Regions from separate parts of the Actinomadura miaoliensis genome, predicted to be linked through region 2. Evidence: riboswitches for the same ligand, from Rfam matches in the RefSeq annotation. Region 2 holds a riboswitch; the other holds the start of a gene.
The links. A riboswitch is a leader RNA that binds a small molecule or an ion and turns the genes downstream of it on or off. The one in region 2 is predicted to bind S-adenosylmethionine.

Region 1: linked by a shared signal. The riboswitch ahead of ABD811_RS24680 (aminotransferase class V-fold PLP-dependent enzyme) and the one ahead of thrC (threonine synthase) in region 2 are both predicted to bind S-adenosylmethionine.

What each region holds. Positions count from the first base shown of each region.
Region 1 is NZ_BAAAZG010000037.1:28,403-44,260, reverse strand. It holds gene ABD811_RS24710 (substrate-binding domain-containing protein) at 1-2,402, opposite strand, end outside; gene ABD811_RS24705 (endonuclease/exonuclease/phosphatase family protein) at 2,705-3,697, shown strand; gene ABD811_RS24700 (TrmH family RNA methyltransferase) at 3,908-4,738, shown strand; gene ABD811_RS24695 (hypothetical protein) at 4,777-5,784, opposite strand; gene ABD811_RS24690 (hypothetical protein) at 5,974-6,342, opposite strand; gene ABD811_RS24685 (SseB family protein) at 6,339-10,220, opposite strand; gene ABD811_RS24680 (aminotransferase class V-fold PLP-dependent enzyme) at 10,322-11,659, opposite strand; SAM riboswitch class IV at 11,707-11,824, opposite strand; gene ABD811_RS24675 (hypothetical protein) at 11,845-12,255, shown strand; gene ABD811_RS24670 (transglycosylase domain-containing protein) at 12,407-15,763, opposite strand.
Region 2 is NZ_BAAAZG010000007.1:1,642-17,499, reverse strand. It holds gene ABD811_RS08780 (hypothetical protein) at 37-858, shown strand; gene ABD811_RS08775 (PadR family transcriptional regulator) at 889-1,521, opposite strand; gene ABD811_RS08770 (GNAT family N-acetyltransferase) at 1,717-2,421, shown strand; gene ABD811_RS08765 (serine/threonine-protein kinase) at 2,489-4,678, opposite strand; gene ABD811_RS08760 (RNA polymerase sigma factor) at 4,734-5,285, shown strand; gene ABD811_RS08755 (sulfotransferase family protein) at 5,480-6,595, shown strand; gene ABD811_RS08750 (alpha,alpha-trehalose-phosphate synthase (UDP-forming)) at 6,638-8,104, opposite strand; gene ABD811_RS08745 (cation diffusion facilitator family transporter) at 8,247-9,212, shown strand; SAM riboswitch class I at 9,473-9,614, shown strand; gene thrC (threonine synthase) at 9,630-10,874, shown strand; gene ABD811_RS08735 (MoaD/ThiS family protein) at 10,954-11,232, shown strand; gene ABD811_RS08730 (nucleotidyltransferase domain-containing protein) at 11,394-11,972, shown strand; gene groL (chaperonin GroEL) at 12,433-14,058, shown strand; gene ABD811_RS08720 (TetR/AcrR family transcriptional regulator) at 14,179-14,961, shown strand; gene ABD811_RS08715 (LURP-one-related family protein) at 15,138-15,758, shown strand.

The sequences.
Region 1 (15,858 bases), on a different contig from region 2:
CGGCGCGACAGCATCTTCAGGAAGATCTTGGAGATCTCCCGCGGGGTCTGCGCCACCTGGACGTCGCCGTTGGTGAGCGAGGCGATCTGCTCCAGCTCGTTGCGGTCGGTGCCCGAGCCGAAGCCGATCATGTTGACCTGGATCGGCTTGTTCGGGTCGACCATCGCCTTCAGCCGGGACAGGGTCTGCTGGAGCGTGGGCCCGTCGGTGTCGTCGTTCTTGCCGTCGGTCAGCAGCAGGATCGAGTTGCCGAACTCGGGCTTGTAGGTGTCGTTCATCATCTTGTACGCGGCCAGCACCGTGTCGTACAGGCCGGTGTCGCCGCGCGGCTGGATCCGCCCCAGGTTCGACAGCACCAGGTTGCGGCGGGTGCTGGACCCGACCCGCTCGCCGAGCGGGCCGAGCGACACGATCTCCCGCCAGTCCTGGGCGCCCTGCAGCTTGGTGGAGAACACCCACGTGCCGAGCTCGGTGTCGTCGGACATCATGCTGAGCCCGCCCTGCGACAGCTGCGCGACGGCCTGCAGCCGCGTGGTGTTGGCGCCGACCTTCTCGGCCATCGAGCCCGACACGTCGATGACGGTGAGGATGCGCAGGCCCAGCGTCAGCTTCGACCACGCCTGCATGACCCGCGCCACGTCCGCGTCCTTCGGCGAGGGCAGCTTGCGGGGACGCGCCGCGCTCATCCCGACCCGCTCGCCGAATCCGGCGGGCGCCTTGCCGTCCGGTGTGCGGAAGCCCAGCTCCTGCATCTCCTGCCGGGACTTCTCGCCGGTCAGCTCCCGTTCGAGCAGCCGCGCGGCCTTGCGCTCGGCGCCGTCGCCGGTGGTGACGGTGAACGGGTAGTCCAGCGACAGCGTGCCCTCGACCGGGTACAGCGCCACCGCGGGCTCGGCCGGGCCGGTCCGGTTGAACGCGTACAGCGCCTGCTCGGACGACAGCGAGATCGGCTGCCGGCCGGTGCGGCCCTTGCGGAACCGGGTGAACTGCCCCTGCACGGTCGGGACCATGCTCTCGCGCACCGTGCGGACGATCCCGGTGAAGATCGAGTCGCGGTTGGGGTCGTTGGTCAGCAGGGTGCTGGTCACCATCAGGGCGCCCATCCCGGCGCCGTTGCGCGCCGGGTCCGGCACCAGCAGCCGCACCGAGCCGGCCGGGATCACCTGGTTCTTGGTCACCGCGCCGCCGGGCGTGCCGCCCGCGGCGTTCAGCAGGTTGTCCCACGACGGGTTGGCCGTGATGCCCTGTCGGCGCAGCTTCGTCGCCAGCGTGCGCGGCATGCCCACCACGACCGGGCTGCTCGCCAGCGACGTCCCCGGCGTCGCCGGGACGGCGTTCTTGCCCTTGTCGGACGAGCGGACCAGCGACGTCCACAGCGAGGTGTCGGGAATCCACACGTCGGGACGCCGGTTGGAGGCCGTCGGCACCGCCTGGCCCGACAGCAGCGGAGCGACCGACGAGGGCTCGGCCTTGGCGACCCTGGCCTGCGCGCACTTGCCGTCCACCTTGTGCCGGGCGTCGTTGAAGCGCTGCGCGGCCTTCACCACGGCGGGCTGGATGTCGGCGGACACCGCCACGTCCAGCACCAGCTTGTTGTCGTCACCGCAACTGCCGCTGACCTCCGCGAACGCGTACACGCCCACGCCGAGCAGCAGTGCCAGCCCGACCGCCCCGGCCATCGGACCGATCAGCGCGCCCGCGCTGCGCCGCCTCCTGCGCCGCCTGCCGTCGTACTCGCCGCCGCCGTACCCGCCGGAGCCGCTTGGGCCGCCGGGGCCGCCGCTTCCGAAGCCGCCCGAACCGCCGCTTCCATAGCCGCCGGAGTCACCGGAGCCGGAACCGCCGCCCGGGTAGCCGCCCGGGCCGCCGTCCGAACCGCGGAGGGACTCGTACTGGCCGTACCCCGAGGTCGCGGCGGGAGGCTGCGCGCCGGTGGGTGCCGGATGCGGCTCCGACTCGGCGGGACCGTACATGTTGGAGGACGTCGCCGACCGCCCGAGCCCGTAACCGCCCGCGTCGGACGCGCCGCTGAAGCCGCCCGCGCCGAACACCGGCTCCTCACCGGACTGCCGCGGCGTGAACCAGTCGGGGGTCTCCGCACCGCTCGCGGGCTGCGGGCCGCTCGCGGCCGGAGGCTCGCCCGGAATCGGCGGGGGCGTCGCACCGCCCGCGGGGGCTCCCGGCGCCGCACCGGCGGCCGGGTCGCTGGGCGGCGCGCCCGGTCCGGGCTGCGGTGCCTGCTGCGGTGCCTGCTGCGGTGCCTGCTGCGGTGCTTGCTGCGGACGCGGAGCGAACCAGTCGGCGGAACCGTCGTTCGCCGGACCGAAGACCGGCCTGGACGGGTCGATCCCATCGTCACCCCGAGCCCCCTCGGGGAGATCATTGTGATGACGTCCGCTCACGGCTGTCCTCGTTTCACCAGAAACCCACCGATGTTCCCCGGCACTGTAGTAGTACGAACTAGAGGTTACAAAAGACTCAATATCGATACTTTCGCAGGTCATGAGCGTAGAGCCACGTGCGGGCGTCCCGCAGGCCGCGGTCACCATGCGCGTCCTGCCCGATACCGGACACCGGGCAACCCGATGGGCACTCAGGATCGTCACTAGTGCAGGGGCACTGTGAGCCGGGACGGTCATCGGGGGGATCGTTGGGCGAGTCGAGCATGCGGCGACCGGCATCGCCGTCGAACACCGTCGGTCGCGTGGGCGCCGTCGTCGTTTGGGCGGGCGTCGTCTGGGCGGGCGTCGCCGCGTGGGGTCTGTGGGCCGGGCTCCGGTTCGCCGGGGGCGACCGGCTGCCCGGCCTGGGCGCGCCGTCCGCCCCGCTGCTGGCCTTCACGCCGTACGCGGCGGCGGCCGCGCCGCTTCCGGTGCTGGTCGCGCTGGTGTTGCGCCGCTGGTGGGCGGCGGTCGCGGCGACCGCGATCGCGGCCGCCCTGACGGCGGCCGTGCTGCCGCGCGCCGTTGCCGGCGGCGGCCCCGCCGCCCGGGGCCCGGTCGTCCGGGTGCTGACCGCCAACCTGCTGTTGGGCCAGGCCGATCCCGCTCGGATCGTCGACCTCGTCCGCCGCTTCAACGTTGACGTGCTCAGCCTTCAGGAACTGACGCCCGAAGCACGCGACCGTCTGGAACGGGCCGGGCTGGCACGCCTGCTGCCTCGCAAAGTGGTGGACGCCCGCTGGGGCGCCGCGGGTTCCGGCATCTACTCGCGCCATCCGCTGCGGGCACTGCCGTCGCCTCCGGGCATGTCGATGGCGTCCCCGCAGGCCGAAATCACCCTCCCCGGGGGCCGCCGCGTCGCGGTCACCGCCGTGCATCCGGTTCCGCCCCTGTCTGCTGAGGAGTTCCGCCAGTGGCGCCGCGACCTCGCCGGACTGCCCGCCGCCGCAACCGCGGCGCATTCCGGCGGGACGGGCCCAGGCGTCGCCTCCACGCCGGTGCGGATTCTCGCGGGCGATTTCAACGCCACGCTCGACCACGCCACTCTGCGCAACCTCATCGAACGCGGCTATGCCGACGCCGCGGATCGGGCGGGCGCCGGGCTCGTCCCGACCTGGGGGCTTCGATCGGCGCGTCCGCCGCTGGCCATCGATCACGTGCTGGTGGACGAGCGGTGCGCCGTTCGCCGGGTCACCGTGCACGACCTGCCCGGCAGCGACCACCGGTCCCTTTACGCCGAGATCCGGCTTCCCTAGGCCTCGAACGTCCTTGCTGGACGGATTCCGACCGGTTGCTGAATGGGATCTGGATCCCCTCTGAATGCCGCGGATACCGGGGGCCGTGACCTGAACCGGCCACTCGAACGTGGCGGAATGGCCGTATCCGGCCAGCCGATCCGGTTTGGGCGCCGATGGCGCGGGAGCGGTGCTGACGGCGCCGTCGCGTGGAGGCGGCAGAATTGGGGCATGGCCCGGTTCGTCACGGTCTCCGATCCCGCCGACCCACGGCTGGCCGACTACGTGCGGCTGCGCGACGTCAACCTGCGCAAGAGCCTGGAGGCCGAGCACGGGCTGTTCGTCGCCGAGGGGGAGAAGGTCATCCGCCGGGCCGTGGGCACCGGGTACCCGGCGCGCTCGTTCCTGATGGCCCGGCGCTGGGTGGAACCGCTCGCCGACGTGCTGGAACGCACCGACGCGCCCGTGTACGTGGCGGACGACGCCACCGTCGAGGCCATCGCGGGCTTCCCCGTCCACCGCGGCGCCCTGGCCTCGATGCAACGGCTGCCCTTGCCCGCCGTGGAGGACCTGCTGGCCGGCGCCCGCCGCGTCCTGGTGCTGGAGGACCTGGTCGACCATGCCAACGTCGGGTCCATCTTCCGCTGCGCCGCCGCGCTCGGCGTGGACGCCGTGGTGCTGTCGCCGCGCTGCGCCGACCCGCTCTACCGGCGATCCGTCAAGGTGTCGATGGGGGCGGTGTTCGCCATCCCCTACGCCCGCATGACGTCCTGGCACGACGGCCTGTCGGTGCTTCGCGCGGCGGGCTTCACCCTGCTCGCGCTCACCCCCGACCAGTCGGCCGTCCCCCTCGACAAGGCGCTGGCCACCGGCCCGGAGCACCGGGCCGACCGTGTCGCGCTCATGCTCGGCTCGGAGGGCGACGGACTGTCGTCACGCTGGCTGGACGAGGCCGACCAGCCCGTCTGCATCCCCATGAGCGCCGCCGCCATGGACAACGGCGTCGACTCGCTCAACGTGGTCGCCGCCGCGGCCATCGCCTGCCACGCCCTCATGCGCTGAACGACGGCGGGCCGGCAGCCCGCGCCCCTGCGACGTCGTCACTTGCCGAAGACGCCGCGGCGGGGCCGGCGGTGGGCGCCCTTCGAACGCTTCGGCGCCGCGGACCCCTTGACGGCGGCCGCCGTGCCGGGGGCGGCACGGCGCCGTCCCAGCCGAAGCTGCGTCAGCAGCAGGGAGAACGCCGCCAGCAGCGCGGCCAGCCACGCCACCTGCGTGCTCGCCATCTGCTCGAACGTCAGGTCCTGCGCGACAGGCGCCTTGTTGTTGCGCAGCCTGCTCTCCGGGGTCGGCGTCAACTGCCCGGGTGCGACCGACGGGTTCGGCGGCGCGATCGACGGCAGCGACACCCCCGGGGTCGCGGGCGGCGTGAACGACGCGTTGGGCGACGGCGGCGTGTAGCTGGACCCGGACGAGCCGCTCCCGTTGCTCCCCCCGGAACTGGAACCGGACCCGGAGCTGTCGTTGTCGCTGTCGTCGTCGTCCTTCTCCTTGCCCTCCTTGCCATCGGAGGGCCCCTTCCCCTTACCCGGCGACAGAGTCGGCGACGTCGTAGGCGTAGGACTCGGCGACGGTGGCTTCGTCGTCGGCGGCTTCGGCATGAACTTGACCGACACGGTGTCGAACGCGGGGTCGGTCTCCTCTGAGACGACCAGGAGCCTCACCGTGACGGTCTGCTCGGCCTTGATGTCCGCAGGAACGCCGATCTTCGCCTCGATCTTCTTCGCGTTGTCCGCACCGACCTCGATGTCGCCCAGCTTGCAGTCGGTCCGGCACTCCGGTTCGGTGAATTTCGCGAGGTCGGCCGGTTTGGCGGTGAGGGACTTAAGCGTGACGTTCTCGATCGTCTCCCCCTCGGCGGAGACGATCGCCGTGATGACGATGGGCTCGCCGGGTTTCTCCTGCGTAGTCGGGGACGCGGTGACCGTCACGGTGAGTTTTGGGGCTGGGGCGTCGTCGGCGGCGAGGACCGGGGCGGTGCCCGCGGCGAGGATGGCCGCGGTGCCGAGCCCCAGGACGAGCGGACTACCTGCCGATCGGGAGAGCACCGCTCCCGCACCTCCGTCGGTTCGTCGTCGTTGACCGCCGTGACGCCGGGGCAGCGGTCACCCCGGGCGCGCATTCCGCATCATGCGAACACGGATCGACGATCCAAATCAACCCTGATGCCCGTGTTTTCATCGCTCCGTAGCACCTCGGCGCGGCGCAGGACGTCTCCTACTGGAACTCCCGTGCGGTCAGATGAGTTCCTCGCGCACGTCGAGGACCTCGTTGCGCGGCGCCCACGCCTGCCACACGCCGTGGTCGACGCGGTCCAGGCCGAGCCGTTCGGCGACCGGCGCGCGGCCGCCCGCGTACTCCACGCGCAGCCACGTCTCGTGCTCGCCGACCACGATGAACGGCTCGCCGCGCCACGTGCACACGGTGCGCACGTACCGCAGGTCCTCGATCTCCGAGGCGGGCACCACGCGCCGGTACCGGCCCGGCCGCAGCTCCTCGAAACCGTCGGTGGGGTCGGGCGTGTAGAGCCGGACGTCCCCGTCGGCGCCCGGCACCGCCTCGAACTCGCGGCCCAGCCAGCGGGCGACGTACCCGTCCCGGATCATCGAGGTGCCTCCGTCCGGTCACCGCCCCGGCCGTCCGGCCCGGCGCCGGGTCCGTCGTCCGGCGGGGTCTCGGGCCGCAGCCATGCCAACTGGTCCGGGTCGTACATGGCGACGAACCGCTCGGACCTGTCCATGCCCAGGTAGTACATCTCCGCGCCGTAGGGGAGACGCACGCTGTCGACCTTGTACTCGCGGATCGAGCCCGCGCTGCCCGGCGCGAACCCGCCGCCGTGGAACGGCGCCCGTTCGATGACCCAGCCGGAGTCACCCCAGGCGGCCAGTTCCTCCTCCGTCTGCCCGCCGAACGGGACGCGGTAGAGGTCGGGGCAGTAGGCGGGCCAGCGGATGACGTACACGCCGTCGTCCCCGGGCGTGAACGGCGACCCCTCGTACAGCAGGCCCAGCGCCTCGTACAGCTGCATCGGCGTCTGCAGTTCGGCGACGTCCACGGTGGGGTGCACGAAGCCGCCCACCCGGTCGTATCCCTGCTCCAGGTACCAGCCGACGTGGCCGTGCGGGACGACCTTCTGCATGATGACGGGCTGCGCGGTCCGTTCGGGGTCCGGTTCGGGCACCGACGGACGGGCCGCCTGCACGTAGGGCTGCGACCGCGGTTCGGGTTCCGGTTCGGCGACGGCCTCCGGCTGCTGCGGCTGCGGTGGCGCGTCGGGGGGCGAGGCGAAGGACTGCGGCGCCGTGTCGAGCGGGTCGGCGGCGGACGGCGCCGGGGGCTCGGGACGCGGCTGGACGAGCCCGACGCGCACGGCCCACTCGCTGAGCGACCGTACCTGGTCGCCGCTCAGCGAAGCGCCGATCCGGGTGCCCGGGTTGAGCAGCATGGCCCAGTCGTCACGCGGCCAGGCGGCGATGAGCTCGCGGAAGTCGGCGTACACGAACCGCGACTCCGGCAGCACCTCCCGCAGCCGCACCAGCGAGGTGAACACCTGCACGGCGGACGGCCCGTGCAGCGCCGCCTCCCAGCGGAAGTCCCGCTGTACGGGCGTGACCTCCAGCGGCGCGTCCTGCGGAATGGGCACCAGGACGTTGGCCGCCAGCAGCACGCGCAGGAACGCGTCGGAGTCGCCGCTCTGCACCGCCTCGTACAGCTCCTGGTCGATGCGGTTGCCCGGCTCGAACTCCGCTTCGTCGGCGGGGTGCCGCGGGCGGCGTTCGGGCGCCGGCTCGGGGCCGGGCGGCGCGGCGGCGGAAACCGGCTCGACGGGCCGCGGGCCCGGCTGGTGCGGCGGCTCCGGCGCGGGCGGCAGGCCCATCGGGGAGGTGACCGGCGCGGCCCCGGGCACCTGCGGAGGCTCCGCCGGACGCGGCACCGCGCCCTGCGCCGGATCGGCGGCGTGCGGCTCGGACACCAGCGGCTGCTCGGAGGCGAGCGGCGGTTCGGGGACGAGCGGCTGCTCAGGGCCGTGCGGCGGTTCGGGCCTGTGCGGCGGTTCGGGCGGGAGCGGCTGCTCCGCCGTGCGCGAGGGGTCGGCCGCGAGCGGCTGCTCAGGGGCGAGCGGCTGCTCGGGGGCGAGCGGCTGCTCCGGCGTGCGCGGGAGTTCCGCCGGACGCGCGGGTTCGAACGGCGACGGCTCGGCGGCACGCGGCGGTTCGGGCGTCGGCGAGGGCTCAGCCGCACGCGGCTGTTCCGGGGCGGGTGCGCCCTCCTCGGCGTGCGGCGGCTCGGGCGGGTGCGGAAGGTCGGCCGCGAGCGGCGGCTCGGCGGGGCGCGGCGGCTCGCCGAACGGAGGCTGTTCCTCCGCGCGCGGCAGCGGCGCGGGCTCCGCGGCCTGGCGAGTCTCGGCGGAGACGAGGTCGGCGAGGTCGCCGAGATCCGGGGTGGTGACCGTCGGGTCGCCCGCCAGCGGGGAGGCCGGGGCCGCAGGCGTCTCCGGCGGCGCGGGCGGCTGCGGCGGCGCCGCCGGAGTGGCGGGGGCCTCGGCCGGAGACGGTGCGGCGCCGGCCGAGCCCCTGAGGGCGCGGACCTGCTCGCCCGGCAGGCTGGCGTCGATGGGCGTGCCCGGGTTGAGCACGAGGGTCCACTCGGCGTCCGGCCACGCCGACACCATCTCCAGGAAGCTCGGCATCACGAAGCGCGACGAGCCGAGGGCCTCGTTCATCCACTTCAGCGAGGTGAAGACCTGCACGGACACGGTGCCGTGCACCCGTACCGGGCCCCACGGGAACTCGGGGTCGTCCGGCGTGATTCCCCACGGCGTGTCCGGCTCGGCGGGCACCAGCACCTGCGCGCCCAGCAGGATCTTGAAGAACGCGTCGGTGTCGCGCCGGGCCGCGGCCTCGAACAGCTTGCGCTCCACGTCGTTCTGCGGCTCGAAGTCCTCCGACTGGCGGCGGGCAGCGCGCTGGTCGGCCCACCGCGCCAGCCCGGGAAGCTGCTGGGCGACGACGGTGCCGCCCGCCGGGGAGCCCGAGTTGACCGCCAGCGCGTGGCCGTGGTCGGGCCAGTACCGCAGCAGCGCGGTGAACGGCAGCCGGATGAACTCCCGTCCGAACCCGAGCGCCTCGGTGGCCTCCATCAGCCGTTCGGGGGAGGTGAACACCGGGACGACCGGGGCGGCGTCGATCTCCCGCACCAGCCACGGGAAGCCGGGCCGCCCGGGACGCAGCGTGTAGTCGATGTCGTCCGGGACGGGCATCAGCAGTTCGGCGTCGGCCAGCGTCTGCAGGAACAGGTCGTGGTCGTTGCCGGCGGCGGCGCGCAGGAGCTCCCGCTCGACGTCGTTGGCGGGACGGAACTCGGGGCGGCGCTCCTGGGACGGCGGCAGGTCGCGGTGCTGGTCCTGCAGCTCCTCCCAGGGCGCGGACTCGGCGGCCGACTCGGCGGCGGCCGCGGCCTGCGGGTCGTCGACGATCGCGGGCACGTCCACGAGCGTGTCGTCGGGCGACGGCGGGCGCGCCGGAGCGCGGGCGACGAGCCGGTCGCCGGGGGCGGGCAGGTTCGCGGGGGGCTCCGCCTCGCCCGGCGAGGGCTGCTCCGCCGTCGCGGCGGGGACCTCCCCGGCGACCGGGTCGCGCGGCGCGGGCGGCGGGGCGTCGGCCGGTCCCGGCGCGGGCGGGACGTTCGGGATCGGCGCGGGCGGCTCCACCGGATGGGCGGCCGCCGGTTCGGCTATCGGCGCGGCGGGCGGCGCGGGCGGGCCCTGCGGGACGTCCGGTACCGCGGGCGTGGGCGCCATGGGGGGTGCCGCCGGGGCGTCCCCGAGCGGTGCGGCGGGTGTCGCGGGACGGTCCGCGTACCCGTGCGGAGCCGCCCCCTCGGGCTCGGCACCCGGTTCGGGGCGCGGTTCGGCGGGCAGCGCGTGCGCGCCGGTCGCCTCGGCCGGCGGAACGTCCACGGGCGGGACGTCCACGGCCGGGACGTCCACGGGCGGCACGCCCACCGTGGAGGAAGGGACGCGGCGTCCGGCCATCGGGGGCCGCGGGTCACCCTCGGCGATCTGCCGGATGAACCAGGCGGGCAGCCGGCCCTCGATCGGCAGCGCCACGTCCAGCGCGTCGCGCGCGGGCGCGTCGACCGCCAGCCACCAGCGCGGGTGCGGCCAGTTCTGTGCCAGGTCGGCGAACGTCAACCGCAGGAAGTGCTGGTAGGCCGGGCCGAGGCAGGCGCGCATCGCGGCGGGCGAGGTGTAGGCCAGCACGTGGGTGCGGCCCTCCTCCTCCTGGGTCGGCCACGTCGGCTGCGCCTGGTTGGCGAGCACGTCGTCGATGAGGTCGGGGGGCACGGGGATCACCAGCTCGCTGTCGGCGAGCAGGCGGAAGTACCCCTCGTGGTCCCCGGCCCGCACCGTCTCGTGCAGTCGGCGCTCCAGTTCCGACGTGGGTCGCCACGCGTCGGCCACGGTCGCCTCCCCCTGTTTCATGCCGCGCTGTCCCTGCTGTATCCGGCGCCGTCACGGGTCCGGGTACGGACCTGCCTACGCTACATGGGCGAACAGGGCGAAAGCGCATCATCGTCCGCGGTTCAGGACACGGCACCGATGACGCTCAGCGCCTTCACCAGACGGTCGACGTGTTCGTCGGTCGTCCCGAGGCCCAGGCTGGCGCGCACCGCCGAGGCCGGGGCGGAGGCGTCCGCGCAGCCGCCGTCGCCGGCCGCGCGCGGGGTGTCGGGCCGGTCGTCCGGCCGGTCGGCCAGCAGGTGCCGTACGAATGGATGAGCGCAGAACTTCCCGTCCCGGACGCCGATGCCGTACTCACCGGACAGCCTAAGCGCCACGTCGCGCGCGTTCCAGCCGTCGACGGTGAAGGACACGATTCCCACCCTCGGGTGACGCTCCCCCCACAGGTTCAGCTCCCGCACCGCGGGAACGCGGGCGAGCCCCCGGCGCAGCCGGGCCAGCAGCCGCTCCTCCTCGGCGACGAGCGCGTCCCACCCGGCGGCGGCCAGCGTCTCGCACGCGGCGGCCAGCGCGACCACGCCCAGCACGTTCGGGGTGCCCGCCTCGTGACGCTGCTGCGGGTCGGCGGCCCAACGGGTGCGCTCGCCCACGGACGCGGTGGCGCCCCCGCCCTTGAGGTACGGCTCGGCGGCGCGCAGCCAGTCGGACCGTCCCGCCAGCACGCCCGCCCCGAACGGCGCGTACAGCTTGTGCCCGGAGAACGCGACGTAGTCCAGGCCGAGCGCGGACATGTCCAGCGGCCGGTGCGGGACGAGCTGGGCGGCGTCCACGGCGATGCGGGCGCCGCGCCGCCGCGCCACCTCCGCCAGCTCGGCGACCGGCCACAGCTCGCCGGTGACGTTGGACGCCGCCGTGACGACCAGCAGCCGCGGGCCCTGCGGCGCGGCGGCCAGCGCCCGGTCGGCCGCGGCGATCGCCTCGGCCGGGGTCGCGGGCGCGGGCAGCCGCACCGCCCGCCGCCACGGCAGCAGCGTGGCGTGGTGCTCGGTCTCGAACACCACGACGGTGGTGCGGGGCGGCAGCGCGTGCGCCAGCAGGTTCATCGCGTCGGTGGTGTTGCGGGTGAACACGACCGACGCCCGGTCCCAGGCGCCGATGAAGGACCGCACGGTCTCCCGCGCGCGCTCGTAGGCGTCCGTGGTGACCTGGGAGGCGTACCCGGCGCCGCGATGCACGCTGCTGTAGTACGGCAGCGCCCGTGTGACGGCGTCGTGCACCGCCTCAAGACACGGCGCGCTGGCGGCGTAGTCGAAGTTGGCGTACGGGACGTGGCGCCCGTCCTCCAGCGGCACCGGCGCGTCCGCACCGACGATCCGCGGAAGTCGAGTCGGCGTAGACGCGGTTTGCTGCGTCCAAGAGGAGAGAGGGAAGGGGCGGGTGAACGTCGTGACAGCGGACATACGCGTGACCTCCTGCGGGATCCAGGGATCCCGGGAGGCGTCCGCGGGATCCGCGCTTGCCGGACGCGGTGTGCGACGTCCGGCCGGGTCCTCACCCGGGGCACCCCATCGCGGACGAAGGGTTGCCGGCCAGCAAGCCGGGGCTTGGCGCTGGCGCTCATGACCTTGTGCGGAAGTATAGGCGGATGTCGACGGTGATCGAAGGGGAGGGTGCGATGCGGTACGGGACGGCCGGGAGGCTGGCCCAGGCGCTGGCGCTGCTCGGTGCGGCCGGGACGCTGACGGGCTGCGGGCTGTCCGGCGGCAATACCGGCCAGGTCTGCGCCGACACCAAGAAGGCGTTCCAGCAGTACGTCTCCCAGGTGCGAACCGTGTCGGCGAACGACCCGGCGCAGTGGAAGCAGGCCACCGACCGGTTCGCCGGACGCGTCGACGTCCTGGCCCGCCAGGCCGAGGACGAGAAGCTGAAGAACGCGCTCAGGACGGAGGCGACCCGCCTGCGCGGCGCCGCCGCGGGCGTGGGCACCGGTGACGCGGCACAGCTCAACGCCGTGATGACCGACGCCCCCGACCGCATCGGGGCAGCCTGCGACTGAACACGGGGCTCGAGAACGGCGGAGGGGCCCGGCGAGATGCTCGCCGGGCCCCTCTCGTGTTCACGTCTCGCCGGTGTCGGCCGCGCCGCGCCGCGCCGGGTGGACGTCGGCTGTGGCAGCGGCCGCGTGCCGGGGGCGTGCCGGCCGGGTGCTAACCCTCCGGGCGGGGCGGGATATCGCCGCCTCCGCCGTCGCCCCCGCCGCCGTCGCCTCCGCCGTCACCGCCACCGGTGCCGCCGTCGCCTCCGCCGTCGCCTCCGTCGCCGGTACCGCCGCCGGGCGGCGGCACCGGGTCCCTCGGAATGTCCGACGGCGGCCTGCTGGACGGCCGGCCCGGACGTTCCGGCACGGACGGCCGCAGCCCCGGCCCACGCGTCGTCGGAACGTCGTTCTGCCGCCCGTCCGGCTCGCCCACGTAGGAGCCGGGGGAGACCGACGGTGATCCGAACTCCTTGGGCGTGTAGCCCTTGGCGTTCACCGCGCGGCTGACATAGGAGTGCCAGATCTGCGCGGGCAACTGGCCGCCGTACACGCCGTACCCGGGGATGACCAGCGGCTTGCCGTCGCTGCGGAACATCGCCACCGACGTCGCCAGCTGCGGGATGAACCCGTTGAACCAGATCGCCCGGCCCGCGTCGGTGGTGCCGGTCTTGCCCGCCACGTCACGGCCGTCGGGCAGCTGGGCGTTGCGGCCGGTGCCCGCCTCGACCACGCGCCGCATCGCGTACGTGGCGTCCCGCGCGACCTGCTCGTCGAACACCCGCTTGCCCTTCTCGGAGAAGCGGGTGGTCTTTCCGGTGTTGTCGGTGACCGACTTCACCACGTACGGGGTGTGGTGCACGCCCTCGGAGGCGAACGTCGCGTACACCCCCGCCTGCTGCACCGGATGCACGGAGATCGTGCCCAGCGGGAACGTCGGGTACTTGTTGGCGCCGTTGGCCGTCAGCTGCGACTTGGGGATGCCCATCTTCTCGGCCATCTTGGTGACCTTGTCCAGGCCGACCTTCTGCCCCAGGTTGACGTAGGCGGTGTTGACCGAGTTCTGCGTGGACGTGACCAGGTTGATCGTGCCGTAGCTGCGGTTGCCGTCGTTGTGGATCGGCGAGCCGTTGTAGTACTGCGGCGAGCTGCCGTCCACGTAGGTGTTCAGGCTCATGCCGCTGTCGAGCGCGGCGGCCAGCACGATCGGCTTGAACCCGGACCCGGCCTGCGCCCAGTCGCTGAACGCGCTGCTGAGGGCCTCCTCCAGGTAGCCGCGTCCGCCGTAGAACGCCAGCACCTGCCCGGTCTCGGGGTCGACCGAGACCAGCCCGGTGCGGATCTGCGTGCTCATCCGCTTCGGGAGGTTGCCGCGCACCGCCTGCTGCGCGGCGTCCATCAGCTCCTTGTCGAACGTCGTGGTGATCTTCAGGCCGCTGCGGTTGATCTCGTCCTCGGTGTAGCCGCGCCGCTCGGTCAGCTCGCGCTTGGCGATGTTGACCATGTAGCCCTTCTGGCCGCCGAGGATGTTGGTGACCTTCTGCTTGACCGGCTGCGGGAACGTCATGCGCGCCGCGTCCGCCGAGGTCACGGCGCCGTCGCGGACCATGTTGTTCACCACGGCGCGCCAGCGGCTCTCGGCGTAGGCGCGCGTGGAGCCCGACGGGTCGGCGAAGTTGCTGGGCTGCTGGATCGCCGCCGCCAGGTAGGCGCCCTCGGCCGGGGTGAGCTGCCCCACGTCCTTGCCGTAGTACGCCCGCGCCGCGGCCTGCACGCCGTAGGCGTCGCGGCCGAAGTAGATGGTGTTGAGGTACTGCTCCAGGATCCAGTCCTTGGACTTCTCCCGGCCCACCTTCAACGAGACCATGATCTCTTTGAGCTTGCGGGTGATCGAGCGTTCCTTGCCGATGCCGCCGTAGTAGTTGCGGACCATCTGCTGGGTGATGGTGGACCCGCCCTGCAGCTGCTCGCCGGAGACCGTGGACCAGAAGGCGCGCAGCGTACCCGGCACCGACACCCCGGGGTCGTCGTAGAAGCTGCGGTTCTCGGCGGCGATCACCGCGTCGCGCACGCCCCGCGGGATGGTGTCGAGCCGGACCGCGTCCCGGTTCACGCCGGTCTTGGCGATCTGGGTCTTGCCGTCGGAATACAGGAACGTCGGCCCCTGCGCGACCGCCTCCTCCTGAGGGGACGGCACCGGCGTCAGCAGGTACGCCACACCGAACGCGGCCACGGCCAGCCCGACGAGGCCCAGCACCACGAAGAGCACCCGCCGCCCGATGCGCGCCGCCTTGCCGCGCTGCTTCTTGTGCTTCTTCTTCGCGTCCATACCCCCCTTCCGCGCCTTCTTCGTCGTGTCCGCCGGAGGCTTCGCCGCCGCGACCTCCTGCTGCGCGGCGGCCGTCTTGTCCGCCCCAGCATCCCCGACGTCCTCGGACGCGGTCTCGTTCTTGTCCTTAGCGTCGCCGGAACCAGACGTGGCGTTGGTGTGAGCGGACGCCCCGGCTTCGCCGTCCGCGCCCGTCGCGGTGGACGGTGCCGCGGGCTCGGGCGGGTCGATGACGGTGAGGTCGGGTGTCGTCGCGGCGGCTCCCGCGCTCTGCTTCGCGTTCCCGGCGTCGCTCGCGTCCGCTGCGGAGGCCGCTGCGGTGTCCGCTGCTGTCTCCGCGCCCGCACCGCTCTTCCCGGCCACGCGTTCGTCGGCGTTCGCGGTGGCGCCCGCGTCCGCGTCGTTGCCCGCGTCCGCGTCGTTGCCCGCGTCGGCGGCGGTGTCCGCGTCCGTACCGGCGCTGGTGTCCGTGACGGTGGACGGAGCCGCGGGCGCGGGCGGGTCGATGACCGTGAGGTCGGGTGTCGTCGCGGCCGCACCCGCGCTCTGCTCGGTGTTGCTCGCGTCGCCGGCGTCCGAGCCGTCGCCCGCGTCCGCCGTGGTGCCCGCGGCCATGTCGGTGCTCGCGTCCGCGGCGCCGCTGGTGTCCTTGGCGGTGCCGGTGTCCGCGTCATCGCTCAGGTCCACGGTGGTGCCCGCGTCGGCGGCGTCGAGCTCGGACACGGTGTCGTCTTCGTCCGTCGGGGCGCCGGGGGTGGACGCGGGGTCGCCTGCGTCATCGGTGGCGGGGACGGGTTGGGGCGTGGCCGTGTCCGTCGTGCCGTCGGCCTGCGCGTCGGGTGAGGCGTCCTCCGACACGGCAGGGGGCTCGACGGGAGCGGTGTCCGTGGACGGCTCGGCCGGGTCGGCCGGGTCGGCGGGGGAGGTGCCGTCGCGCGCGTCCTCGTCGTCGGCGAGAGACAGCGTCTGCGTGGCGGCCGGGTCCCCGGCCTCGGCGATGTCGGCGGTGTCGGCGGTGTCGGCGGCCGGCGCGTCGTCGGCCGGCGCCTTGCCTTCGTCGCGTGTGTCCCGCTCGGCCGCGGCCTGGGGCGTTTCGCCGTCCGCGGGAACGGCCTTGTCGGCCGTGAGGTCGTCGTCGAGGTCGCCCTCGCTCGGCCCGGCGGGCTCGGTGCCCCCAGGGCTCCTGTCGGTGTCGCTCACAAGCCCCCCGTGATGATTTCGTTACAGACGATACCGGAGGGGAGTGATGGATTACGGCCGGTCACTGTGCACTCCCGTTGGCTTTCTCACTACAG
Region 2 (15,858 bases):
GCCGTGGCACGGGGGCCGACGGACAGGAGCGTTGACGTGGACACCGACCAGGAAAGACCCTTCCCGCCGTCCGCGACGGGCACGGGCCCGATCGGCGTTCACGACACCAGCGGCATCCAGGTGCGGCTCCGGCCGCGCGGCACCGATCGCCGCCGGCGCGGTCGGCGGCGCTCCGGACGCCGCGCGGGCGTCCTGGCCGCGTGCGCCATGGCTGTCGCCGCCGTGCTGATCGGCGCGGGGGTGCTGCTCATGCCCGGCCTGCGGGACGGGAACCCGCGTGCCGGGAACCCGCGGGACGGCGGCGGCGCGACTCCCGAGGTGAGCCGGACCGTCGCGGCCCGACTCCGAGCGGGCTCGCCGGTCGACGTCGGCACGGCGGACGGATCCCGCTACCGGCTCCAGGCGGTGACCGGGGGCCTGGGTGACGGCGCCGTCACCACCCAGCAGTCGTCCCAGCCCCCGCACAAATCGTTCCCCTACATCGACTACATCCTGAGCAACCCCACGGGGGACAGGGTGCTGCTCGACTTCCCCGGCGACGTCTTCGTCAGGCGGAACCTGGTCGCCGCGCGGGACCGCGGCCGCTGCGTGTGGCAGGCGGGCGTCCCCGAGACCATGTGCACCCCGCCGACCAGGAGCGAGGTCGTCCGGACGCTGTCGGGCGGCGCACTGATCGTCGGGGACGGCGGCGACCGCTACATGCCGCCCCGCTCGTCCTACCTGGTGCGCGCGACCGTCGAGGTCCCCGTCGACCGCCGCCTGCGCCGCGGCGACCTGCGCCTGTACGTCTGGAAACAGCTCTACATGGCCGACCGGCCGGCCCGCGAGGCCCCCTTCCCCGCCCGGCCACGCCGGTGATCGCGCGCGGTCACCGGCGCCGGGTGCGGGTCATTCGGCTTCGGGGTCGTCGGCGAGGATGCCGTACAGGCGGCGGCGGGCGTCGTTGACGACCTGCAGCGCGCGCTCCTGCTGGGCCGGGCTGCCGACGGCCGCGACCTGGTGCAGCGCGCCCATCAGCTGGCCGATCGCCTCACGGCCGCGCAGTTCCTGCTCGCCGACGTTCTCCGTCACCTCGTCCCAGGGCGGGGCGGGCTGCGCGGCGGCCTCCTCGCGGCCCGCGTCGGTCAGGCTGAACAGGCGCTTGCCGCCGTCCTGCTCGCTGACGACCTTGCCCTCGTCCTCCAGCATCTGCAGCGTCGGGTAGACCGAGCCGGGGCTCGGCCGCCAGACGCCGCCGGTGCGCTCGTCGAGTTCCTGGATCATCTCGTAGCCGTGCATGGGCCGCTCGGCCAGCAGGGCCAGCAGGGCCGCCCGCACGTTGCCGCGCTTGGTGCGGCGTCCGCGTCCGCCGCCGGGCCCCCGCCTGCCGGGACGCCCCGGGCCGAAGCCTGGTCCGAAGCCGGGGCCGAACCCTGGGCCGCCGGGACCAGGGCCCCAGCCGCCGAACGGGTCGCCCCGCCGCCCTCGTGACTCCTCCTCGGGGAACCGGCCGTGCCTGATGTGGTGATCGTGGTGGCGCATCGCTCTCGTCCTTCCACTCATGATTGATCGCGATGCATTAACGATATATCGGGAACCGGTCGCGATGCAACAGTCGGGTGCCGGACAGAGTGGTCCCTGCGGAGGCTGAGGCGGAACCGGCGGTAGCCTCTCTCGGCCCATGACAGTCGTCCGGGGGCCGGCTCCCGCGCGCGCAGGACAGGAGAGGCACAGCACATGATCGACAGCGACGTCGCCGTACTCGATGACCCGGTTGGTGAGTCGCTCCGTGGCCCTCACGGACATCTGGCCCGCCGGCTCGGCCGCGCGGCCGGATACCTGCCGGAGGTCGCCACCTTCTCCACGGTGTCCGCCGACCCGGACCCGGCGGAGTGGGCCGACCTCGCCCGGTTGCTCGGCCGCGGCGAGCTGGCCGACCTGTTCAGCTGCCCGGCGACCCCGCCCGCGGACTGGGAACCGGTCTTCACCCTCGACGGCCTCCAGATGATCGGCCCCGCCGGCGACACTCCCGGCCGCCCCGAGGCCGAGCCCGGCTCGGAGGTGGTCGAACTGGGCGCCGGCGATGTGCCCGAGATGCTCGAACTCACGGCGCGGACCCGACCGGGACCGTTCTGGCCCCGCACCCGCGAACTGGGCACCTATCTGGGCGTCCGCGAGAACGGCACGTTGGTCGCCATGGCGGGCGAACGTCTCCGTCCGCCGGGATGGGCCGAGATCAGCGCCGTCTGCACCGCTCCCGAGGCGCGCGGACGCGGCCATGCCACCCGCCTGGTGCGTGCGCTCGTCGCACGCATCACCTCCCGGAACGAGCGCCCGTTCCTCCACGTGGCCGCGGCCAACACCGACGCGATCGCGCTGTACGAGCGGCTCGGCTTCGTGGTCCGCAAGCGTGTGACGTTCCGCGGGTTCCGGACGCCGTGACGGCGACGGGTGCGGGCAGGGCACGCCGGCCTCGGCACGCCCGTCCGCACGCCGCCGTGACCGCCGTTTACGGGGCGGTCAGCTTGAGGTTGTCGAGGATGGTCTTGGTCAGGTTGCGGTTGTCGTTCTCCTTGATCCGGATCCACACGCCGAAGGTCCCGCGGCTGTCGCGCAGGCCGACCTCGGTGACGGACGGCGTGCCGACCCGGCACCCGGTGAACCGCGTGATCGTGCCGGTCAGGGCCTTGTCGGGCGAGGTGTAGTTCTCCGTGCCCGCCGGGGTGCAGGTGCGGTGCCCCGACACGCCGGGCGGAGGCAGCTTGCCCTGCGCGACGTCCTTGGTGAGGCCGATGAACACGCCCGGTGCCGTCCCGTCGCCCTTGAACTGCGTCACGTTCGGGGTGGCGCGCAGCACCGGCCGGGCCTGCGCGTCGTTCAGCGCCACGGTCGTCGGCACCCAGGTGGGCTCCTGCCGGTCCAGCGGCCAGGCCCGCGGCACCGCCGCGCGGATCTTGCCGGAGGCGTCCGCGACCTGCGCGAAGTCCTGCGGGACGCGCGGCTTGTCGGGCTGCTTCTTCTCGTCGTCGCCGGACAGGACGGTGCCCAGCGCCAGCCCGACGACCAGCGCCACGCACAGCAGCGCCGCACCGATGACCAGTGGCAGGGGGACCTTCCGCGACGACGACCCGCCCCCGCCGCCCTGCTGCTTCGAGCGTCCCGGCAGCGCGATGTTCTTCAACCGCGCCAGCCGTCCCTGGCCTGCCCGGCCTCCCCGATTCTGCTGGGCCGGCTCGAAACCGGTGGGCGGCGGCGGTTGCCCTCCCTGGTACGGCGGCGCGCTGTGCGGGGCGGGCGGGAGCACCGCGGTCCTGTCGCCGGGCGGCTGCGCCGGCCCCGGGCCCTGCGGCCCCTGATGGCCGTGTTGCGGCGGGACGGGAAGCGCCGCCGTACGGTCGTCGTCCTGCGGGGCGCCGGGGGACGCCGGACCCTGGGGGCCGGGAGGACCCAGTGGGGTCGCGGGCGGGCCGAACGGCGTGGAGCCGCGGCCGCTCGGGTGGTCGACGACCGTGACCGCCTCCAGATCGCCCACGTCCGACCAGTCCTGGCGGGTGGAGTCATCGTCCACCGGGGCGCCCGGCCCGGGCGATTGCGGGTAAAGCGGCTGAGGCGGGGATGGGTGAGGCTGGGGCGGCTGCGGCTGCCCCTGGTGGCTGGGCGGCTGCGGTTGGGGCGTCGGGGGCTGCTGACGCTGCGGCTTGTCCCTGACGGTCCTCTCGACGTCGAACGTGCTGTAGGGCTCGTCCACGGCCGTCGGCGCCGGCTCCGCAGGAGGCGGCGGAGCAGGAGCGGCGGACGGCGGCGCGGTGGACGATGGCGGCGCGGTGGACGATGGGGAAGCCGAAGCCGCGGACGGTTCGGCGGCCCCGCCGTCGGACGCGCCGCGTCCCTGCGCGGGCGGCGAGCTGGTCGGCCGCAGCGTGGAGAGCGCCTCGGCGAACGCCTCGGCCGTGGGGTAGCGCTTCTCGCGTTCGACCTCCAGCGCGCGCAGGATGACCTCGTCGAACGCGGGCGGCACCCCTTCGCGCAGCTCGCTGGGCCGCTTCTTGACGGGGGCCGGCCCCGGGGGACGCCCGGCGATCATGTGGTACGTCAGCGCGCCCAGCCCGTACACGTCGGCCCGCACGTCCAGGCCGCCGCCGAAACGGGCCTGCTCGGGCGACATGTACCCCGGCGTGCCCACCGGCAGGGTGAACGCGCCGGAGGCGTGCGCCAGCGCCTTGGCCAGCCCCAGGTCGGCGATCAGCAGCCGCTCCCGCCCGTTGCGGGTGGACTGGAACAGCACGTTGGACGGTTTGAGGTCGCGGTGGATCACGCCGAGCGCGTTGATGACCTCGACCCCGTACGCGATCTCCTCGGCGTACGCAAGGGCCTCGTTGACCGGAAGTGGCCGTTCGCGCATCCGGTCGCCGAGGGTGCCGCGGTCGGCGTAGGACATGACGAAGTAGGGGCGCCCGTCCGGAAGCTCCCCGATGTCGTGCACGCGGACGAGCCGCTCGGAGTCGGCGCGGCGCAGGATCCGCGCCTCCTCCAGGAAGCGATTGCGCACGTCGAGGTCGTCGAGGAGGCTCCCGGACAGCACCTTGATCGCGACCTGGGCGTCCAGCGCCTCGTCGTGCCCCAGCCACACTGAGGCGAACGCCCCGGATCCGAGGACCCGCTCGATTCGGTAACGACCGACAGTTGGTGGGAAGGACACTCCCGTATCATGCCCAACGAACGGGGTGTGTGTGCGAACGAGCTGAGGCGCGGCGATGGCACTGGACGACAGAACCGAGCAGCTGGCCGTCAAGGCCGCCCAGGGAGACCGGGCGGCGCTCGACGATCTGCTCCGCACGATCGAGCCCGACGTGCTGCGGCACTGCTCGCGTTTCCTGCCCTGCCGCCAGGACGCCGAGGAGGCGTGCCAGGACGCGCTGCTGCAGGTCGCCCGCAACATCCACCGGTTCGAGGGACGCTCCCGTTTCAGCACGTGGCTGCACGTGGTGGTCGCCAACTCGGCGCGTTCCACCTACCGCTCGCTCAAGCGCCGCTCGCTGGAGCAGGCGGGCGAGCTGCCGCAGCAGCGTCCCGACCCGCGCCGCACCAGCGTCATCGCCGGGTCCCGCGTCGACATCCTGGACGCCATGGAGGACCTGGAGGCCCGCAAGCCCGACCTGATCCAGGCCCTGGTGCTGCGGGACGTCTCCCAGCTGGAGTACGCCGAGATCGCCGAGCAGCTCAAGCTCCCGCTCGGCACGGTCAAGTCCCGCATCCACGAGGCCCGCAAGCAGGTCCGCCAGACCCTGGGCGAGTCCTACACCTGACGCCCACCTGACGCCCGCGTCCGCGCCGCCGGCGCCCGTTCCGCACGGCCGCCCCCGCGCGGACCGGCCGCGTGCCGGAATGTCTACAGGCGGCGGAATCCGCTGGTCAGCTGCTGCCAAGCATCCGTAATGCCTTGGCAAGCGTGCGCCTAGGCGCGCGATGGCGGGCGGGCCCGTCGGCCAGCATCCCGAGCATGTTTGCCCACACTGACCGCCCGATCTTCGTCCTCGGGTGCCCACGGTCGGGGACGACGCTGCTGCAGCTGATGCTGCACTCGCACCACCGGATCGCCGTCCCCGCCGAGACCCGGTTCGTCATCCCGGCCTGGACGTCGCGGTGCGACTTCGGTGACCTGCGCGACAGCCGGAACCGGCGGGCGCTGGCCGACTGGATCACCACCGGGCGGGGGACCAAGTTCGCCGACCTCGGCTTGGACGCCGACCGGACCGCCGACGAGATCGCGGCCGCTCCCCCCACGCTGGGTTCGGCGCTGGCCGTCGTGTTCCGCGCCTACGCCCGCCGCTTCGACCGGGTGCGCTGGGGCGACAAGCGGCCCAGCTACTTCCGGTACGTCGACGCGCTGCGGCGGATGTACCCCGACGCCCAGTTCGTCCACGTGGTCCGCGACGGCCGCGACTGCGTGGCCTCGCTCAAGGAGATGCCCTGGTACAAGCAGGACATCAACCACGCCATCTGCGTCTGGCGGGAGGCGATCGACCAGGGCCGCCGGTACGCCGCCGAACTCGGCCCCGACGCCTACTACGAGCTGCAGTACGAGCGGCTCGTCGCCGACCCGGCCGACGAGCTGATGCGGCTGTGCGCGTTCCTCGGCGAGGAGTACGACCCCGCCATGACCGAGCCGAACAGGGTCGCGCGGCTGACCGTCCCGCCGCAGAAGAAGTGGCACCGCCGCACCCACGCCGCCGTCGACGGCGGCAGCGTGGGGTCCTGGACGCGGCGGCTGGAGCCGTGGGAGGTCGGCCTGGCCGAGGCGGCGTTCGGGGAACGGCTGGCCGAATACGGCTACGAGCCGAGCGGCGCGCCCCGTCCCACGCGCGGGCAGCTGGCCAGGCTCGCCAAGGTCAGCACCCACCGCCGCATGTCCCAGAGCAAGCAGCGGATGCGGGAGCGGTGGCGCACGCGCAGCGAGCCGAACCCGGTCGAGTCGCTCCTCACCACCGTGTGGACCGGACCCGCCCCGCTCATCGTCGAGCCCGCCTCGCCGTTCGGCGTGGTGCCCGCGCCGTCCCCCGTCCCGCTGGCCGAACGCCGCGCCGAACCGGCCCGCACAGGCCACCCGGGCATCTGACCACCGCCCGCCTCGCCGCTCTCGGCGTCGGCCGGGGCGGGGTCAGTCGAGGGCGGCCAGCTGGTCGGCGAACCAGCGGCGTGGGGGGAGCGCGGTGGCGGCGGCGGCCAGCCGGGCGCTGCGTTCGGCGCGGCGGTCGGGCGGCATCAGCAGCGCCTGGTGCAGCGCCTCGGCGGTCTGCGACACGTCGTAGGGGTTGACGACGAGCGCGTCGGCCGCCAGTTCGGCCGCCGCGCCCGCCTCCCGCGACAGCACCAGGGCGCAGCCGTGCTCCGACACCACCGGCCCCTCCTTGGCGACCAGGTTCATGCCGTCGCGGATCGGGTTGACCACCAGCACGTCGGCCATCCCGTAGGCGGCGAGCGAGCGCGGATAGTCGTCGTTGACCTGCAGGATCAGCGGATCCCAGGTCGCGGTGCCGTACTCGTCGACGATCTGCGCGGCCAGCCGCTGCACCGCCGCGGTGTACTCGCGGTACTCGGGCAGGTCGTGCCGGGACGGGTAGGCGAACGCCAGGTGCACCACGCGGCCGTGCCACTCGGGATGGTTGGCGAGCATCTCCCGGTAGGCGGCCAGGCCGCGCACGATGTTCTTGGACAGCTCGGTCCGGTCGATCCGCACGATGAGCCGCCGGTCGCCGACCTGCTCGCGCAGCGCCCGGCGGCGTTCGGCGACGTCCGGTTCGGCGGCGCGCGCCCGCAGTTGCTGCCCGTCGACGCCGAGCGCGTGCACGCCGACGCGGGTGACGTGGCCGGCGAAGGTCACCGTCCGGGCCGCGCGGTCGACCCGGGCGCCCGGCAGCAGCTGCTCGCAGCAGTCCAGGAACGCCGCGGCCCACCGTTCGGCGAGGAAACCGGCGTGGTCGGCGCCGAGGATGCCGTCCAGCACCGCCGCGCCGACGTCGTCGGGCAGCAGCCGGTAGTACTCGGGGGACGCCCACGGCGTGTGCGAGAAGTGCACGATCTTCAGGTCGGGGCGGCGGTCGCGCAGCATCCGCGGCGCCAGCGACAGGTGGTAGTCCTGCACCGCCGCCTTGGCGCCCGGGGCGGCGTCGCGGGCCAGGGCGTCGGCGAACGCCGCGTTGTAGGCCTCGTACGACTGCCAGTCGCGCCGTGCGCGCGCGTCGAAGTGCGGGACGCGGGGCGTGTCGTAGAGCAGGTGGTGGACGAACCACAGCGTGGAGTTGGCCACGGCGTTGTAGGCGCGGTGGAACGTCGCGGGCGGTATGTCGAGCATGCGCACGGCCGCCCCGCCCGTGTCGTGCCCGTCCAGGTCGAGCCTGCCCTCGGGGGCGCGACGCGCGGCCGAGCGGTCGGCCTCCCCGAGCGCCGCGCACACCCACAGCACGTCCGGCGGCGCGCAGCCGTCGTCCGGCTCGCGCCCGCCGCCCGTCACCGCGGCCAGCCCCGACACCAGGCCGCCCCCGCCGCGCCGCAGCGTCAGGGAGCCGTCGTCGGCGAGCGAGAACGACACCGGGCCGCGGTTCGACGCCACCAGCACTTGGCTCATAGGGGAAGCGTCTCAGTTCGTGAGCGCGCGCTTCAAAGAGACCCGCAGGAAGGCGTTTTCGGGCCGTCCCCAGACGGTGCAATGCCCGGTGTCACAGGGCCCCGGCGTGTATGTCGATCTTCTCCGGGTAAACGAGCGCGGCGTGAGCAGGGCCGAGACGACGAAAACCGTTCTGGTCGCGGGGACGGCGAACCTGTTGCTGGCGATCACCAAGCTGGTCGCGGGGGTGCTGGCGGGGTCCAGCGCCATGCTGGCCGAGGGCGCGCACTCGGTGGCCGACACCCTCAACCAGGCGTTCCTGCTGGCCTCGCTGCGGCGCAGCGCGCGCCCGCCGGACCGGCGGCACCCCTTCGGATACGGCAACGAGCGGTACTTCTGGTCGCTGCTGGCGGCGTTCGGGATCCTCGTCGCCGGGGCCGGCTACTCGATCTTCGAGGGCGTGCTGGCGATCGTCGGCCGGGAGCCGGGCGGCGAGCAGGTCTGGCTGGCCTTCACCGTGCTGGCCGTCGCGGCGGTGCTGGAGGGGACGTCCTGGCTGCGGGCCTTCACCCAGGCGCGCCGCGAGGCCCGCGGCACCGTGGTCGGCCATGTGCGCCGGACCCCCGACGTGACGTTCAAGGCGGCCCTCTTCGAGGACACCGCCGCGATGATCGGCCTGGCGTTCGCCGCGGCCGGGCTGACGCTGCGGGAGGCGACCGGCTCGCCGGTCTGGGACGGGATCGCCTCCATCCTCATCGGGCTGCTGCTGGTCGTGGTGGCGTTCGCGCTCGGCCGCGACAGCCGGCACCTGCTCATCGGGCAGGCCGCCGACCCCGCCGCGCAGCGCGAGATCCGCGCGGAGATCACCGCCGCGCCCGGGGTGGACGGCGTGGAGGAGCTGTTCACCATGCACTTCGGCCCGGAGGAGATCCTCGTGGCCGCCAAGGTGCACTTCTCCGACGCCATCAGCGCCGACGAGGCCGAGGACATCGCCGGGGACATCGACCGGCGGCTGCGCGAGCGGCTGCCCGCCGTCCGTCACGTCTTCCTCGACCCCACGCAGGAAGACGCCCCCCAGCGGGACTCCGCTCCGTCGATGGACCCGGCCCGGCGCGACCTCACCGGGTAGCCGTGACGGCCCGGCCCGGCTGCTGGGACGGCGCGTGGCGCGAGTGGCCCGGACCTGTCCGGCCGGGACGCGTGACGTGGCGAGGAGGTGGGTAATGTCTCACATTGCGAGACCCTCTTGTCCGGCAACCGGTCAGATCATGTAAAGTCGCGCATACGACGTGATACCGCTCATGCGGAACGTTCGGCGAACGAGCGTTCTCTCCGCGCGGACACACGCGACGGCGGCCGCCCCCGGCGGCCCGCACCACAACTGAAGAACGCTCATCCAGAGGGGTGGAGGGACCGGCCCTGTGAAGCCCCGGCAACCACCTGGTTCGTAAGCGCTCGCGATCCCGCGAGGCCGGCCAGGAAATGGTGCCAACTCCGGCCTGCGACCAAGGTGGCGCAGGAAAGATGGGGAGAAAGGCCTCGCCACATGGCTGTCACGCCTGCCGTCGATCTGGGACCCGCGACCGCCCTCACCTGCCGCGAATGCGGTCACACCCGCGAACTCGGCCCGCACTACGCGTGTGAGGAGTGTTTCGGCCCGCTGGAGATCTCCTACGACTTCGCCGGCGTCTCCCGCGCCGACATCGAGGCCGGGCCGCGCAACATCTGGCGCTACCGCGGGCTGCTGCCGGTGCCGGGCAACGTCGCCGACACCCCCAACACCGAGCCCGGCCTGACCCGCCTCGTCCGCGCCGACCAGCTCGCCGAGTCGCTGGGCCTGCGCCGCCTGTGGGTCAAGGACGACAGCGGCAACCCCACCCACTCGTTCAAGGACCGCGTGGTCGCGGTGGCGCTCGCCGCCGCCCGCGAGCTCGGCTTCAAGGTGCTGGCCTGCCCGTCCACCGGCAACCTGGCCAACGCGGTCGCGGCCGCCGCGGCCCGGGCGGGCATCCGCAGCGCGGTGTTCGTCCCGTCCGACCTGGAACGGCAGAAGATCCTCACCACGGCGGTGTACGGCGGCACGTTCGTCACCGTCGACGGCAACTACGACGACGTCAACCGGCTGGCCTCCGAGATCGCCGGAGAGCAGGACGACTGGGCCTTCGTCAACGTCAACGTGCGCCCCTACTACGCCGAGGGCTCCAAGACCCTCGGCTACGAGATCGCCGAGCAGCTCGGCTGGCGGCTGCCCGACCAGATCGTGGTCCCGGTCGCCTCCGGCTCCCAGCTCACCAAGATCGACAAGGCGTTCCAGGAGCTGATCAAGCTCGGCCTGGTCGAGGACAAGCCGTACCGGGTCTTCGGCGCCCAGGCCACCGGGTGCTCGCCGGTGGCGGCCGCGTTCAAGCAGGGCCACGACGTCGTCCGGCCGGTCAAGCCCGACACCATCGCCAAGTCGCTGGCCATCGGCAACCCCGCCGACGGCCCGTACGTGCTGGACGTGACGCGCCGCACCGGCGGCGCGGTCGAGGACGTCACCGACGAGCAGGTCGTCGAGGGCATCCGGCTGCTGGCCCGCACCGAGGGCATCTTCGGCGAGACCGCGGGCGGCGTCACCGTCGCGTCCCTGCGCAAGCTGGCCGAGTCCGGCGCCCTCGACCCCGAGGCCGAAACCGTGATCATCAACTCCGGGGACGGGCTGAAGACCCTGGACGCCGTCGCCCCCGTCGTCGCGCCGACCGCGAACATCGCCCCCTCCCTGGAGGCGTTCCGCGCCGCGGGCCTGGCCTGACCGGACGCCCGCCGCGGCCGCGCGTCTCTTCGGCGGCCGCGCATCCCGTCGTACGACCCGAGCACTTCGAGGAGCCAGCATGAGCACCGTGTCCGTTCGGATCCCGACGATCCTGCGGAGCTACACCGGCGGCGAGGCGGAGGTCAAGGCCGAGGGCGCCACGCTGCGCGCGGTCGTGGCCGACCTGGAGGCCAGCTACTCCGGCATCTCCGCCCGCATCCTGGACGACAACGGCAAGATCCGCCGCTTCGTCAACGTGTACGTGGGCGACGAGGACGTCCGGTTCGCCGAGGGCCTGGACACCCCGACCCCCGAGGGCGCGCAGATCTCCATCATCCCGGCCGTCGCCGGCGGCTGACGGCACCGACAACGGCCCGCGCCCGGCACTCGTCGGGCGCGGGCCGCTTTTTCCCGCGCGCGGGACAAAGCACGAAAACCGGCTTCCCGTTCGCCGCCATCGGGTACGGGCCCCTCATGGGCATAGCGGAGGACGTCGCGGGGACGGTGGAAAGTCATCCCATGGTCCGGAAGGTGAACCTGGTCGGCTCCCGGGCGCGCGGAAACGCCACCGAGTTGTCGGACTGGGACTTCCACGTCACCGTGGACGACTTCGCCGGGGTCGCCGCCGTCCTGCCGGGCATGGTCGCCCCGTACGGGCCGCTGGCCGCCCAATGGGACCCGCTCGGCGACTGCGCGAGTTATCTGCTGATCTTCCCCGGTCCCGTCAAGGTCGACCTGCTCTTCCCGGAGATGCCGCGCAGTTGGAACCCGCCGTGGCGGGTCGGCCCCGACACCCTTCCCGCGATCGACGCGCACTTCTGGGACTGGGCGTTGTCGCTGGCCGGCAAGCGCCGCCACGGAAAGTCCGACCGCGTCCGCGGCGAACTGCTGAAGATGACGCGATTCCTGCTGGGCCCACTCGGAGTGCAGACCGTCCCGCAATCCCTGGAGGACGCCGCGGCGCGTTTCGTACGGGCCCGCGACCGCCTGGAGTCGCGATATGGGCTGCGCATCTCCCGGCGCCTGGAGGAAGAGGTTCTGCCACTCCTGCGTACTCCCGAGACCGGCCATTACCGCCCGTCCGGCCTTCCCTCGTAAACGGCCGCGCTCCCCGACGGGCGCGGTTTCGCCATGCCTCTCGCGGGGCGGGCGCGGCTCTTCCCGCCTGCGTCGCCTGCGCGCGGAACACGGCCCCTCCCGGCGACGCGACCCGGGTCCGCGTTCAGCGAACGTTCCGCGAACGTGCCGCGACGAGCGGCGGACGGCCACCCGCGGCGGCGCCCGGCCCGCCCCCGACGCCGGATGCTTTCGCAGGTCAGGGGGTGTCCGGGCAGGTAAGGAGGGTACAGCCGGGGGGAAGGTCGGCCGCTTGCACTCGGACGGGTAGAGTGCTAAACACGTCGTTGGCACTCTACTGTGGAGAGTGACAATCCCACAGTGTGGGTCGGGGCGATGAGGCCATGCCTCCGGCGGCGGAATGGCAGCCGTCGGGCAGGTCGTCCGTCGCGGGCATCGGCTCGATCCGTAAGGCCACCCTGTTCCGGGAGGACTGGAGCCTATGGCTGCAAAGATGATCTCGTTCGACGAGGATGCCCGGCGCGGCCTCGAGCGCGGTATGAACCAGCTCGCGGACGCCGTCAAGGTCACCCTTGGCCCCAAGGGCCGCAACGTCGTGCTGGAGAAGAAGTGGGGCGCCCCCACGATCACCAACGACGGCGTGTCGATCGCCAAGGAGATCGAGCTGGAGGACCCCTGGGAGAAGATCGGCGCCGAGCTGGTCAAGGAGGTCGCCAAGAAGACCGACGACGTCGCCGGTGACGGCACCACGACCGCCACCGTGCTGGCCCAGGCGCTGGTACGCGAGGGCCTGCGCAACGTCGCGGCCGGTGCCAACCCGATGTCGCTCAAGCGCGGCATCGAGGCCGCGGTCGAGCGGGTCAGCGAGGAGCTGTCCAAGCTGGCCAAGGACGTCGAGACCAAGGAGCAGATCGCCTCCACCGCCTCCATCTCCGCGGGTGACACCCAGATCGGCGAGATGATCGCCGAGGCGATGGACAAGGTCGGCAAGGAAGGCGTCATCACCGTCGAGGAGAGCCAGACCTTCGGCCTGGAGCTGGAGCTCACCGAGGGTATGCGCTTCGACAAGGGCTACATCTCGCACTACTTCGTGACCGACCCCGAGCGGATGGAAGCGGTCCTGGAGGACCCGTACATCCTGATCGTCCAGGGGAAGGTGTCGGCCAACAAGGACCTGCTGCCGGTCCTGGAGTCGGTCATGCAGGCCGGCAAGCCGCTGCTGCTGATCGCCGAGGACGTCGAGGGCGAGGCCCTGGCCACCCTGATCGTCAACAAGATCCGCGGCATCTTCAAGTCGGTGGCGGTCAAGGCCCCCGGCTTCGGCGACCGCCGCAAGGCCATGCTGGGCGACATCGCCACCCTGACCGGCGGCCAGGTCATCAGCGAGGACGTCGGCCTGAAGCTGGAGAACACCACCGTCGACATGCTGGGCCGCGCCCGCAAGGTCGTCGTCTCCAAGGAGGAGACCACGATCGTCGACGGCGCCGGTGACGCCAACGAGATCGCGGGCCGGGTCAACCAGATCCGGGTCGAGATCGACAACACCGACTCCGACTACGACCGCGAGAAGCTGCAGGAGCGGCTGGCCAAGCTGGCCGGCGGCGTGGCGGTCATCAAGGCCGGCGCGGCCACCGAGGTCGAGCTGAAGGAGCGCAAGCACCGCATCGAGGACGCCGTCCGCAACGCGAAGGCGGCCGTCGAGGAGGGCATCGTCCCCGGCGGTGGCGTGGCGCTGCTGCAGGCGGGCGCCAAGGCGTTCGACAAGCTGGAGCTGAACGGCGACGAGGCCACCGGCGCCAACATCGTCAAGCGCGCGCTGGAGGAGCCGCTCAAGCAGATCGCGGTCAACGCCGGCCTCGAGGGCGGCGTCGTGGTCGAGAAGGTCCGCTCGATCGAGCCGGGCCAGGGCCTGAACGCCGCGACCGGCGACTACGTCAACATGTTCGAGGCGGGCATCATCGACCCGGCCAAGGTGACCCGGTCGGCGCTGCAGAACGCCTCGTCCATCGCGGCGCTGTTCCTGACCACCGAGGCCGTCATCGCCGAGAAGCCGGAGAAGGAGAAGGCCCCGGCGGGCATGCCCGACGGCGGCGGCATGGACTTCTGAGTCCGGCTCCGTACGACTCGGTACGCCTGGCAGAGGGGCGGTTCCCCACGGGACCGCCCCTCTTCGCGTGCGCGGGCCGCCCGGCACGGCCCGATTAGTCTTTCCGCGGGAGGTGGGACGGTGGCGGACGCCGAGCACGTGAACATCTGGATGCTGCCCGAACGTCCGGCCCGGGGGCCGCGGCCCGCCTACAGCAGGGCGCAGATCACCGAGGCGGCCGTCCGGATCGCCGACGCCGAGGGACTGGACGCGGCCTCCATGCGCAGGATCGCCGCCGAGATCGGCGCGGGCGCCATGTCGCTGTACCGGTACGTCCCGAGCCGCACCGACCTGATCGAGCTGATGATCGACCACGCCCTCGGCGAGATGGACCTGCCGGAACATCCCTCGGGCGACTGGCGCGCCGACGTCACCCTGCTGGCCGGGCGGCAGCGGGCCATGCTGCTGCGTCATCCCTGGATGCTGGGGCTGCGGCGACGTCCCGGATTCGGGCCCAACCAGCTGCGCCTGATCGAGTTCGGCTGCCGCGCGCTGGACTTCGGCCAGCCCATCGACGACATCCTCGCCGCGTACGCGATGCTCAACGGCTACGTCGAGCAGGCCGTCGCGGAGCAGCTGACCTGGATCGAGGAGCAGCGCCGCACCGGCCTGAGCCGCGAGGACGTGATGGTGCGCAATTCCGCCTACGTCCGCCAGATCCTGGCCAGCGGCGAGTACCCGATGTTCATTCGCATCATCCGCGACGCCGTCCAGCCGCACATGGACGACGACCGGCGCTTCCACTACGGGCTCGACCGCGTCATGGCCTGCATGGCCGCGATCCTCCCCACCGACAACACCACAGGAGCCCCCGCCGACACCCCAGGGGAAAGCACCCGCCCCCCGGACACGGGACCCGACTGAGTTCGAGCGGGGCCGTCCGGCCGGGGACCGGCGGGGGGTGTGGAAGCGGGCGGGGGAGGGCACGTGCTCAGGGGCCGCATTCGGGCCATTGGCACGGTTGAGGTCGCCGGCGCGTTGTCAGGGTGAGGCATTGATGCGTTGACGCGGTCAGACCGGACGCCTTCGGGAGGTGTGGAATGACGGACGCGTTCGGCACGATGCGCCACGTGTACGGTCTCTTCGGCGCGTCCATCCTGCGTGTCGAGCAGCCCAGGCGGCTGCCCGCCGCCAAGTCCCAGTACAGGATCTTCGACGGGCCCGGGACGCTGGTCGCCGAGGCGGAGGAGGAGAACGTCTCCATCCGCCGTCAGGCGTCCCGCGTGCTGTGGGGCGGCTCGGAGGCTTCCGCCCGCACCGTGCGGGTGTCCGACCCGCAGGGCGTGCCGCTCATGGTCATCGACAAGCCCGTGCATTCGCAGAACGCAACCGTGTACGACCCGGACGGCGCGTTCGTCGGCGTGTTCCAGCAGGAAGACCACACCTTCCGCTACGGCCTCCACGACGTCGCCGGACGGCGCGTCGGCGAGCTCAAGGGCAACCGGCTCGGCCGCAGGTTCGCGGTGCTCGACGCCCACGGCGCGCACGTCGCCCAGGTCGACAAGAAGTGGGCCGGCGTCGGCAAGGAGGTCCTGACCACCGCCGACCGCTACACCGTGGAGATCTACCGGTCGCTCCCGTACCCGCTGCGGCACCTCGTCGTCGCGGCCGCCCTCGCGATGGACATGATCCATTACGAGGAGAAGGACTATTTCAACTGACCGCGCCACCCGTGACCGGGGAGCGCGCGGGGCTACCCCGCCGCGCCGACCGCGTCGGTGCCGTAACACGCCTCGGCCCTCGGCGGGGGTTCCCCTCGCC